3 regions of the Microcoleus sp. A6-C6 genome follow, and region 3 is predicted to be linked to each of the others. Evidence: riboswitches for the same ligand, from Rfam matches in the RefSeq annotation. Region 3 holds a riboswitch; each other region holds the start of a gene.
The links. A riboswitch is a leader RNA that binds a small molecule or an ion and turns the genes downstream of it on or off. The one in region 3 is predicted to bind cobalamin.
Positions count from the first base shown of each region.

Region 1: linked by a shared signal. The riboswitch ahead of QUB52_RS03550 (DUF1636 domain-containing protein) and the one ahead of QUB52_RS10475 (class I SAM-dependent methyltransferase) in region 3 are both predicted to bind cobalamin.
Region 2: linked by a shared signal. The riboswitch ahead of QUB52_RS13390 (hypothetical protein) and the one ahead of QUB52_RS10475 (class I SAM-dependent methyltransferase) in region 3 are both predicted to bind cobalamin.

Region 1 covers NZ_JAUBVR010000004.1:75,764-79,756, forward strand. The annotation lists gene QUB52_RS03545 (Uma2 family endonuclease) at 1-510, shown strand, start outside; gene QUB52_RS03550 (DUF1636 domain-containing protein) at 669-1,079, opposite strand; cobalamin riboswitch at 1,102-1,248, opposite strand; gene QUB52_RS03555 (serine/threonine protein kinase) at 1,391-3,397, shown strand; gene QUB52_RS03560 (serine/threonine protein kinase) at 3,485-3,993, shown strand, end outside.
Region 2 covers NZ_JAUBVR010000027.1:73,484-77,476, forward strand. The annotation lists gene metE (5-methyltetrahydropteroyltriglutamate--homocysteine S-methyltransferase) at 1-322, opposite strand, end outside; gene QUB52_RS13390 (hypothetical protein) at 335-1,492, opposite strand; cobalamin riboswitch at 1,960-2,106, opposite strand; gene QUB52_RS13395 (hypothetical protein) at 2,137-2,295, opposite strand; gene QUB52_RS13400 (response regulator) at 2,640-3,368, shown strand; gene QUB52_RS13405 (adenylate/guanylate cyclase domain-containing protein) at 3,378-3,986, shown strand.
Region 3 covers NZ_JAUBVR010000019.1:23,048-27,040, reverse strand. The annotation lists gene larC (nickel pincer cofactor biosynthesis protein LarC) at 1-226, shown strand, start outside; gene QUB52_RS10480 (energy-coupling factor ABC transporter ATP-binding protein) at 382-1,230, opposite strand; gene QUB52_RS10475 (class I SAM-dependent methyltransferase) at 1,411-2,280, opposite strand; cobalamin riboswitch at 2,493-2,648, opposite strand; gene QUB52_RS10470 (metal ABC transporter substrate-binding protein) at 2,813-3,871, shown strand.

The DNA of each region.
Region 1 (3,993 bases), on a different contig from region 3:
GAAACGAAACCAGCCAGCGAATACATTGAAGGCGAGATCGTCCAAAAACCTATGCCGAAAACAAAGCACAGCCTATTGCAATTAAGAAGCTGCAACGAAATTAATTGTGTGACTGAAACTCCCAAGATAGCTTATGCTTTTCCTGAGTTGCGGTGTACGTTTGGCGGGCGATCGATTGTTCCCGATGTTGCGGTACTATTGTGGGAACAGATTCAATTTGATGAGAACGGCGAACCGTTGGATGATGTGCTAATTGCACCCTATTGGGCGATCGAAATCCTGTCGCCACAACAAAGCTCAAATCGCGTAACTAAAAAAAATATTCACTGTCTGCAACATAATTGTCAGTTGGGATGGCTAGTCGATCCAGGCGATCGATCAATTTTAGTATTTTTACCCAATCAACAACCGCAATTCTGCGAAGGTAGCGATGTCGTTCCCGTGCCCGAAATGATTCCCATGAGTATCACTGCCGAACAAGTGTTTAGCTGGCTGAGAATGCAAGCATAAACAGCAGGTTCTTAGTGAGGACTTGGCGTTGCTGATTGACGGTATGAATTAAGTTCTACCCAAAACCTCAACGACCCAAAAAGTCTATGTTTTACTCAATGGTAAAAAAAGTCAATTCATACTCAAGTTCAGCAACGCCAAATTTTCGTTCCTTATCTCTAATTTCCCAGCGGTGGAATCTTCGCCAAAACACCTTTTTTCAAAGCTTGAGGACGCTCAGACCAAGGCAACAAACCATCCGGCTTAGCATAATATTGACTCGCACATTCAAGCACAGCCTCGACGCTTTCCGGCTCATTGGCAGGCAAATCACCAAACAAATAAGTATACTTTCCAGCAGCAGCAAAAGACACGGCACAAGCATGACTGCAAGCACTCATACACTCAACTTCCCGAATATCAAATTCATCTGAAAACTTCCAATCTTTAGCGAGTTTCGATAAATCTTCCATGAATTGTTGGCCGCCACTTTTACCTTCGCGCTTGCCATCTTTCCAAACACTAGCGCAAGCAGTACAAACTAAAAGACAGTGTTTTGTGCGTACAGCCGTGTTAGTTCCATTCATCATCCATACCTCGTAGATGCGTGTAAAAGTGAGTTAGATATCGGCGGGCATTCTGACTTGAGAAACCACAAGGATTTCATTACAGTTGCGGGACAGCGCCGGACTTGCACCGAACTTTCCCCGTTTCCTCTGGCGGCTGCTCCCCGCTAGAACCGATCGCAAATTCAAATCTTACCACACTTGCCGCCCTTTCCCAAAAAAGTTATGTTGGTAACAGCGATTTTTAATATCTACCCACATAAATTAACCCCGTTCGTAGTAAGGACTTTAGTCCTCTGATATTTCTGCGGACTGAAGTCCTCACTACAAACCTTATGAACACCTTCCCCGACTTTTCCACCCACGGCTATCAACTAACCAGCGAACTCGGATACAACAGTCTGGGCGGGCGCGTCACCTATCTCGCTACAAAAATTAACACAAATAAGCCCGTTGTTATTAAGCAATTTCAATTCGCCCAATTAGGTGCTAGCTGGGCGGAATACGATGCTTACGAACAAGAAATCAAAGTGCTCAAAAAGCTCGCACACCCGGGAATTCCCCGCTATCTCGATGCTTTCGGGACTGACAGCGGATTTTGCATGGTGCAGGAATACAAAAATGCCGAATGTGCGATCGCCCGGACTTTCTCGCCGCCGGATATTAAACAAATTGCGATCGCCACTTTAGAAATTCTAGCTTACCTGCAATCCCAAAAACCGTCCGTAATCCACCGCGACATCAAACCAGAGAACTTATTAATCGATGACGAGTTAAATGTTTACTTAGTAGACTTCGGTTTTGCCCGCTTAGGAGGTGGAAACATCGCCGCCAGCAGCGTTGTCAAAGGCACAATGGGATTCATGCCACCAGAGCAAATGTTTAACCGACAATTAACACAAGCATCCGACCTTTACGGCTTGGGGGCGACGCTGATTTGCCTATTAACAGGTACAAAATCCGTGGATGTCGGTAACTTAATTGATGATAATTATAGCATTCATTTCCGGCATTTAGTACCGCCATTGCAGCAGGGTTGGATGAACTGGCTGGACAGGATGGTAGCACCGAGATTGCAGGATCGACATCAGTCAGCGACTGAGGCTTTAGCCGTTCTGAAATCTCTGGATGTTAGTAGCTTGCCGAAAGTGAGGCTTGAGCGCGATACGCTGGAATTTGCCGCTACAGAATATGGAGAAACAATAACACAAACCATCGCAATTAGCAACCCAATTCCCGATACAATGCTTTGTGGCAGATGGGAAGTCGCGCCGCATCCGAATGATCCGCCGCATACACCTTACGATCACCCTTGGATCTCGTTTGAGCCGCAGAAATTTGAGAGCAATAATTTTGATGTCAAAATCCTAGTTGATACCAAACAATTGTTGGCAAGTCAAGCTTATGAGCGCTATATAATCTTCCATACAAATTCCGAACCCGACACTTATCAACTCAAAATTAAAGTCACAACAGCTCTCCTTCCTATACCAAAACTAACTACTTTATTGTCTAAGGGCAACCTGATTTTGATCTGCTGGTTGGTGTTATTCGGCTTTCTATTTAGTATGGGCAGCAACTATGAGATTGCTTTGGGTATTATTATGAGCTTAGTCTATGGATTTGCAGTTGCTGAAATCACACTCTTAGCAGAATCACATGGAAATAAAAAAACTTGGGTAGGAGGAGTATTAGGATCGCTAATAGGATTAATTTTATATTTTTTCGTTTTGTCTGTTGTTACTGAAGTTATTCGTAATTTACCCCTATCGAACAATACAATTCTATCAATTGCTGCCTCGATAGGGATGGTAATTGCGCTGATATTCTTTAGTTTATGTGGAGCTGCACTTGGAAGTATGATGAATAGGAATTTGGCTATGATTATTGCTATTATCGGGCAATTTTTATTATTTGCATTGTTTGCATTGTTTTCTTTCGTGGCAATGATATTCGATGAGGCTTTCAATGCAGCATTTTTTATTTTCCTAAGCAATTTATGTTGCATGATAGTTTATTTGTGTTGCATGATAGTTTATAGGATTTTTCATAATCGGATTGACGAGCAGACTACCCTCAGAAGAATAATTAACATTTATAATGACAAAATAGCTTTTCTTACGACCGGATTTTGTACTAGCTTGGTAGTAGTATTTCGACTGTTTTCAAACGTTGTCGCTCAACGAGAATGGGTTGAACCAATGGAAATAATAGCTGTAGGAGGAGCTATAATCGCCTCTTTAGCTGTCACTGCTATTCCATTACTTGAGATGAGTGTTTTTAAGCCAAATAGAATCCTTGCTAAGTATCGCAAATTACAAGCAAGTTTAATTAAACCTTAAACAATTGCTCGCTTGTTTTACTGAGTTATTGAGGACTGAAGTCCTTACTACAAACCTTGTTGGAACTGAATTTATTATTGCGAACCTATGAACGCTTTTCCTGACTTTTCCAACTACGGCTATCAAGTAACTCGCGAACTCGGACACAACCGCGCGGGCGGTAGAGTTACCTATCTCGCTACCGAAATTAATACCAAACGTTCCGTCGTTGTCAAACAATTTCAATTTGCCCAGACTGGCGCTAATTGGGCGGAATATCAAGCTTACGAAAAAGAAATTCAGATTTTGCGAGCACTCGATAACCCCAACATTCCCCGCTATTTAGATTCTTTCCAAACTGCATCGGGTTTCTGCATGGTACAGGAATACAAAAATGCTAATTCCCTCGCAACTTCGCGCCAGCAAACACCGCAACAAACCAAGCAAATTGCTATTTCTGTGTTAGAAATACTCAAATACTTGCAAAATGGGGTGCCGCCCGTTATCCACCGAGATTTAAAGCCGGAAAATATCTTGGTGGACGATCGGCTAAATGTCAGCCTTGTCGATTTCGGATTTGCTAGAATCGGCGGGGGAGAAGTCGCCGCCAGCAGCGT
Region 2 (3,993 bases), on a different contig from region 3:
CCCAGCCATTTGCAGTGAAGGCGAATCCATCCAACTGTTGTCCGAAATATTCCACCATATCGGTGCGCTCAAATTCGCCATGCACTAACACATCTAGCCCAATTTCTTCTTGAATTTTAATGCTCTCGGCAATTTGAGCGTCGATCGCAGTTTGATAGTTTTCCTGATTCAATTCACCCTTTTTGTAGCGCAGCCGCAGTTGTCGCACTTCCGGGGTTTGAGGAAACGAGCCGATCGTTGTAGTGGGAAAAATGGGCAGAGAAATCTGTTTTGATAGCCGCAAACCGTAGGATAATTTGCGTTGAAAGTCATTCGTTGTCAAGCTTTTTAGACGTTACTGCACGGCAATATTGGTCGGGCTAAATTTCTCGAAGGTTGTCCAAGCCTCGCTAATTTTAGCGCGATCGCTTCCAGTTTCTTCTCCGGCTAAACTGCGTGCCAAAAACTTCACAGCTTGCAGTTTTTGTTCGGCAAAACTCAACACGTTGCGGAGAGGTTCTGGCAACTTTGTTTCCCGTGCGGCATCGTAGGGAACAAACTGCAATGATGCCGACGGCTGAATTACAATATCGGGCGTAATTCGCTGAATATCTTGCAGCACTGGTAGCACTTCTTCTGGACGAATTTGCCAAATATTGCGAGCATCTACAATTCCCACACCCAATCGTTTATCAGCAGGAAATCCCTGTTCTTTAAGCAATTCCAAATTGCGTCCGCGAGTGAAATCTAAGCTAATTGCAGCAACTGGTAACTGCATCACCCAAGGATAGGTATCTCCCAAATCATCAAAGTAAGTAACTAAATCGATGGGAAGTTTAATTTCAGCGAAGGAACTATAGGTTGACTCAAAGGCTTCTTTGAATTGGCCAGCATCCCCCATAACCAAAGCAGGTTCGTGAATTTGAACTTCAGAAATACCCAAGTTTTTTAATGCTTTCAGCAACGCAATATAACGCTCTAGCAATCTTGAAACTGCTTCATTTAAGGGTATATCAAACCGACTCAATCGCAGTAAAGTAATGGGGCCTAAGACAATAGGTCTTACTTTTTCGCCTAATAAAGTTTGAGCGCGATTAACTGTTTCTAGAAAGTCGCTGAAATCGGCAGGCTGCCATTCTGAGGGAATTTCTGGTACCAGGTAGTGATAGTTGGTGTCGAACCATTTAGTCATTTCTAGCGCCGGTATTCCTTCTTTGCCCCGCGCCATTGCAAAGTAGCGATCTAAACCTGATAAATGCTGAAAGCGATCGGGGATTAACCCCAGGCGAACTGTCCAATCCAGAACATGATCGTAGAGGGTAGTATCGCCAACACCGATGCGATATATACCTGATTTTAGCTGTGTTTGCCAGTTTTCTATTTCTAGTTTTCTGACTGTTTGCAGTAGATTATGTGCATTTAATTTGTTACTCCAAAAGGCTTCTAGTGCCTTCTTGACTTCACGATTTTTACCAATGCGAGGATATCCAATGGTTGCAGTTGAAATTGACATAATTTTTCCTAAGTATGGTTAATCAATAAATAGAGTCATCAGTACAAAGAGCGATCGCAATTGACTGAATTTTTACTATTGATATTTTCTGAATTATCCAGTTGAGTTTTTGACATTCCATAGAAAATTTGTCGGAAAATAAGGGTATCCGATGCTGAATTTTCTATAGCAATGCCATCAGATTGCAATGTGACGCATCCAAGACAAAATTATCTGAACTTCCAACATAGCCATAACAAAGCTGTTAGAAATTACAGCAGGCAAAAGCCCAGTAATATTTCTTGCATCTAAAACTAGATAATGCTGTTGAGGCTAACTTTTTTAACTCACTGTGTCGCCCTAGAAACCAATTCCACCACAGGTTTCTCACGGGTTAAGGAGCATAATAGCCGATCGCGCAGCGTCTCTAAAATCGAATCGAATTGAAAACAAAATGCTGAAGACATCCGTACCTCGCAGATGGATTAAATTGAACAATACAATCGGCGGGCATCCTGACTAAGAAACGACTATACGCTTCATCACAGTTGCGGGACAGCGCCGGGTTCGCACCGGACTTTCCCCGTTTCCTCTGGTGGGTGATCTCCACAAGAACCGATTAGGTCATACCATAGCACATTTTTCAAAATATGCAACCCCTAAAATCAAGTCTGGCGATCGAATATCATCAATAATCTTGGACGCAAGCGCGATTTGAAACCGGGTTTTTTACCAAAATCCTTCGTTCCAGCCAGCAAATTAGGCAAAAACCCGGTTTCTTTGGTTTCGATGCGTAAGTCCCGATCGAAATCATTTGCCTGCATCTTTAAGATTCGGCGTTGCTTAATCAGGGTATGAAAAAGAATTAGGCAAAAATCCAGAAGCTTTGTGGACAATGGTTTTTATGATTTGCATATTTAGCCGTTCATACCGTAAATCAGCAACGCCAAAGCCGAATATTTGCCACCCAAACCTTCAACAATTGTCCGCGTATTGGCAACCAGCATTTGGCGATCAATATCGCCTGCACTTCCCAGTTTAAGATTTGTTGCAATTTGAGTAAATCTAGCTCGCCAGTGATAACAAAATAATCCAATGTGGGTAAAATAATTTTATCAGGGCAACTCGAAGCAGCGAACAAGTTTACATCAGAAACCGGGTGGGAGTGATGAGTACAGTTTTAGTGGTGGAAGATTCCCGCAGCCAGCGGGAGTGCATTTCACATCAGTTGAGATGCAGCGGATTAAATGTAATTCAAGCATCAGACGGTGTGGAAGCGCTGGATAAAGTTGGAAGAAATTCCCCAGATTTAGTATTATTAGATATCGTAATGCCCCGCATGGACGGTTACGGAGTTTGCCGTTTAATTAAAGCTAATCCCGAAACTCGGAATATACCGATCGTATTTTTAACCGGGAAGGGACAGCAGTTAGCTTTGTTCTCCAGGGCGATCGATCGCGCCGAAGCGTATGTTAGCAAACCTTGGCAGCCGAGGGAACTTTTGTCAACGATCAAAAAAGTGTTACTAAATGCCAATATTAAGTTCGATCGAGCTTCAGCGGACGCTTGGACGGAATACGGTATTTTAAACTTAAGTACGATCGAACTGTATCAAAGTAGCGCCGATGCTTGGACAAAATATAGCACTCAAATCATTAAATTGTATGATACCAGTTTAGCAGCTTTTCAGCAAGCTTTGGCAATTGAACCGAGTCACTCGAATGCCAACCAATATCGCAATCGAGTCCAGACAATCCGGGCAATTTTGATGAAAAAATTAGAGGAGACTCAACCTTGCAAAGTCTGCGATTATTATTACGGGAAAGACGGCATTAATTGTGCAGTGCATCCCGCTGGTCGCCCTCAAGCTTTCTGTCGAGATTGGGAATTTAATTAATTAAAATCAATGAAAACAAATAACCGCACCAACTTGGAAAAATTGCTGCAAGAAAGAAACGAACATCCCGAAAAAATGGCAGAAATTGATGCCGAAATTAATGCAACTTTCAGCCAAAATCACACGATTTTGGTAATGGATATGTCGGGATTTTCGCGCACGACTGTCCGCTACGGAATCATCCATTTTCTGGCAATGATTCACCGGATGCACGGAATTGTCAAACCGATAATTTCGGAATGCGGCGGTACTGTTGTTAAGGAGGAAGCCGACAATATTTTTGCAGTGTTTCCCGATGTAAAATTAGCAGTGGAAGCTGCAATCGACTCTCTGAAACAAACGGGGGCTGTCAACACGACACTGCCACCGGAGATGGATATTTACCTCTGCATTGGTATTGGCTGCGGCGATGTTTTGATGCTGGAAGGAGAGGATATGTATGGATCGGAATTTAATCTAGCATCCAAGCTGGGAGAGGATTTGGCGGAACGGGGAGAGATTTTGCTCACCTCAGCGGCGTTTGAAAATTTGGAAGGTGAGAAGCAAGATTGGGAAAGATTGGAAATTTCAATTTCGGGTTTGGAATTAGTGGCTTACAAGCGGGTATCATCTACTTAATTTGTCT
Region 3 (3,993 bases):
TTTGGGTATTAGGCGATCGACTCAACAACGAACTATTTTACATCGAGAATTCGAGACTGTTCAAACTGAATACGGCGAAGTACAAATAAAAGTTGCGAAGTCTGGAGAAACGATTGTTAATGTGCAGCCGGAATATGAAGATTGTGCGGAAATTGCCCGACTTAAAAATGTTAGTTGGCGCGAGGTTCATCGGTTGGCGCTGCAAAGTTGGTACGATCGCACTTAATACACTATTCTGAAGAACAGGCAAGATGCCTGTTCCACAAAAAATTAATTTTCTTGTGGGGTGGGCATCCTGCCCGCCAATGAAGGCTAAATCCAGAAGAAGCGGCGGTTGAAACCGCGTCTATACAGACAAAACCTGCCTCCGCAGGTTGAAGATTAAAGTCGTCGGCGCGTGTCTAAAATTTGTTGTTGCAATTCCTCGAAAGCGGGCATTTTTGAGTTATCATTTTTCTCAAATATCGCCTTTATTTGGTCGATTAGCTCGATCGCCAGCGGTACGCCAAGCTGCAATTGTTCCAAGACATCCCGCTGAGCAAAAACGGTTTCCGGTGTTCCTTCTAGAATCAATTTTCCGCGATCCATCACAAACACCCAATCAGCCCAGCGGTAGATGAAATCGAGGTCGTGACTTGCTAAAAGGATGGTAGTTCCGGCTGCGTGGATTTGTTGCAGCAAACCGATGAGTTGTTTGGTGTGGCGCGGATCGAGATAGGCGGTAGGTTCGTCTAACAGCAGGAGTTTGGGTTTGAGAATCATGATATCTGCGATCGAAACGCGCTTTTTTTGTCCTAAACTGAGGTTATGGATTGGTTCGCGGGCGAGTTCGCTTAAGTTGAATTGCTCGATCGCCTTTTCCACTTTTTCAGCAATATCAGATTCCGGCAATCCTAGATTGTACAATCCGTAGGAGATATCTTCTTCTACTGTGGAAGCGACTAATTGATGTTCGGGATTTTGAAAGACGAGTCCGATTTGTTGGCGCAGTTGCGTGAGATATTTGCGATCGTAGCGGAAGGGTTCGCCTTCCCAGCTAATCATGCCATGTTGCGGTTGGTACAAGCCATTTGCTAGCAGAAACAAGGTGGTTTTGCCGCAGCCGTTTTGACCGATGAGTCCGCAGCGCTTCCCAGCGGGGATTTTGAGGCTTAAATCTTGAATTGCTACTCGCGAACCGCAGGGATATGAGTAGGAAGTGCGATCGAATTCGAGAATTGATTGAGACATATATTGATAATTAGATAAGATAAGATAAGATAAGATAAGACGGCGAATGGAATTCGCGACTATATAAACGATGTCCGCCTCCGCGGACTGAAGAAGATAACGTAATTTTAAGGGCTTTTCTTCAACCCGCGGAGGCGGGTTTTGTCTGTATAGACGCGGTTTCAACCGCCGATTCTTCTATTAACCGCGTTTATCTTTTTCTATCAACTGCCAAAGTTGAATCTCATAACAAAGATGCTGTTCAAAAAGTTGACTCGCCTCCAATCCTTCAACCACCAATTTTTTAAACCAGCGACGAAATATCCAACGCAGGAATTTATGAATTGGCGGAACTGCGATCGAAATTAAATCCGCAACATAAATCATTGTGTTCAGTCCATACCTGCGGAAAGTATCGACATATAGGTCAATTGTTGGTAAAATATGAGTGGAAATATCCTCAGCTTTTACTAAATTAAACCCCGCTTGCATTAATGCAGTTTCCAGCTCTTTGACAACATGACAATTAGAAAACATTCCTTCTGTATAATTAGGATTAGATCGCATCATATCCGCAAGCAGTACGTAGCCTCCAGGATTGAGTACAGTCGCCGCACCTTTAGCTATATCGACAGCAGACATATATTGGCTACTTTCGCTAAAGAGAACCAAATCGTAGGAGTGGGTGGCTTGGAAGTCTTCAAATTTGGTGAGGTGGAAGATGGCGCGATCGCCTGTACACTTGAGAAAGCGCTGTTGTTGGAACGGATCGGGCGCGAGTCCTTCCACTGCAAAAGCGCGATCGAGCAAATAAGCCGCATTTCCACCAATCCCGCATCCTACATCCAGCACAGTCTTGACTTCTTTGGGGATAAAATCTAACAATTTATCTGTGTAAGCTTGCTGAGCGTTGCGCAGGCGTGCGATCGTGAGTTCATCAGCAGGAACCGGCAGAGTCTTCCAATAGCCGTAATGAAGATAGGGCGAATCTGTCAGCCCCAAATAGTAATTCAGCGCTGCATTTTGGTAGCGAGTTACTTTGGAAATAGAAATTGATGTTTGCTTCGACATGGAGAGAATCGGGTAAATTTTAAGATTTCCGGGAGGGTTGAAATTCTTCCCAGCGCTTGCATATATGTTAATAGCACTGAATGGCAGAAATTTTCAACTTTTGCCACAAAATCCAAAATTCCCTTGTCATTCGCGATCGACAAACCGACAACAACAGCAGATTAATTGTAAAAATACTGAACTAACCATCATCTATACCTCGCAGATGAAAACAACAGGTAAACAAATCGGCGGGCATCCTGACTCGGAGATTTAACTATCCTAGTATCATCTCATTACAGTTGCGGGACAGCGCCGGATTTTCACCGAACTTTCCCCCTTGCGTCTGATGGCTGTTCTCCATCAGAGCCGATCGATCTGCCGAGATATTAGCACTATTTTAGATATTTCACAAAATACTGATTCTGTTGGGCGATCGCCCATTTACCACATTTTTCATAATTCTTTCATTTTTAGGGGTTCTGTGATAAATTCAAAAAATGAAAAGATTATGAAAATCAGCGATCGTCGATCGGGCTGTCTGCCGTAATCTGTGGCAAATTTAGCTAGCATTTTGAAATATATGCCCAAAAATCCTCAAATTCTCACTCCATCTCGCCCTTTCCCCCTATCCCTCCTCTCCTCTCCCGTTTGGAAACAGTATCAGATAATTGGGTTGGGGCTGCTGCTGGGAGTGTGCGTCAGCGGGTGCAACACTCAGACGACGGTTGAGCCTCCAACCAATCAAAATCGAGCTTCTAGCCCAACCGCCACCGATTCGACCCGAAAAGACAAAAAAGTTATTCTCACCACCTTCACGGTGCTAGCAGACATGGCGGAGAACGTCGCCGGTGACAAGGCAACTGTTCAATCCATTACCAAGCCAGGGGCGGAAATTCACGGCTATGAAGTCACTCCCAGCGACTTAACACGAGGGCAAAAAGCCGATTTAATTTTAGACAATGGCTTGAGCTTAGAACGCTGGGCAACTCGATTTTATAACAGTTTTCCCAAGGTTCCTCACATTACTTTGAGCGAGGGAGTCCAACCCGTTAATATTGCTGGCGATGCCTATCAAGGTAAACCAAATCCCCATGCTTGGATGTCGCCCAAAAATGCTTTGATTTATGTTGATAATATTCGCAAGGCTTTAGGAAATATCGATCCGGCTAATGCTGCAACCTATGACGCAAATGCCGCCAAATACAGTGAACAAATTCGGGCGATCGACGAAAAACTCAAACAAGCTATTTCAGCCATTCCCCCGGACAAACGCTACATAGTAAGTTGTGAAGGCGCTTTTTCTTACCTTGCCAACGATTACGGTTTGAAAGAAGTTTATATTTGGCCTGTCAACGCCGAACAGCAATCCACACCGAAACAAGTCGAACGGGTGATTAATACAGTCAAAGCAAACCAAATACCTGCTGTATTCTGCGAGAGTACCGTCAGCAACCAAGGACAGCTTCAGGTAGCCAAGGAAACAGGCGCAAAATTTGCCGGGGTGTTTTATGTCGATTCCCTCTCTCCAGCGGAAGGCCCAGCATCAACCTATCTTAAGTTACTTGAATACAATGTCAATACTTTGATAAAAGGGTTACAGGATAGTTGACAGTTGACAGTTGACAGTTGACAGTTGACAGTTGACAGCGAAGCTAAAAAAATGACGGTTGATGGTTGACGGCGAGGCTGAACAAACGGGGATTTAAACCTGGTTTATAACACCGCGTGCAA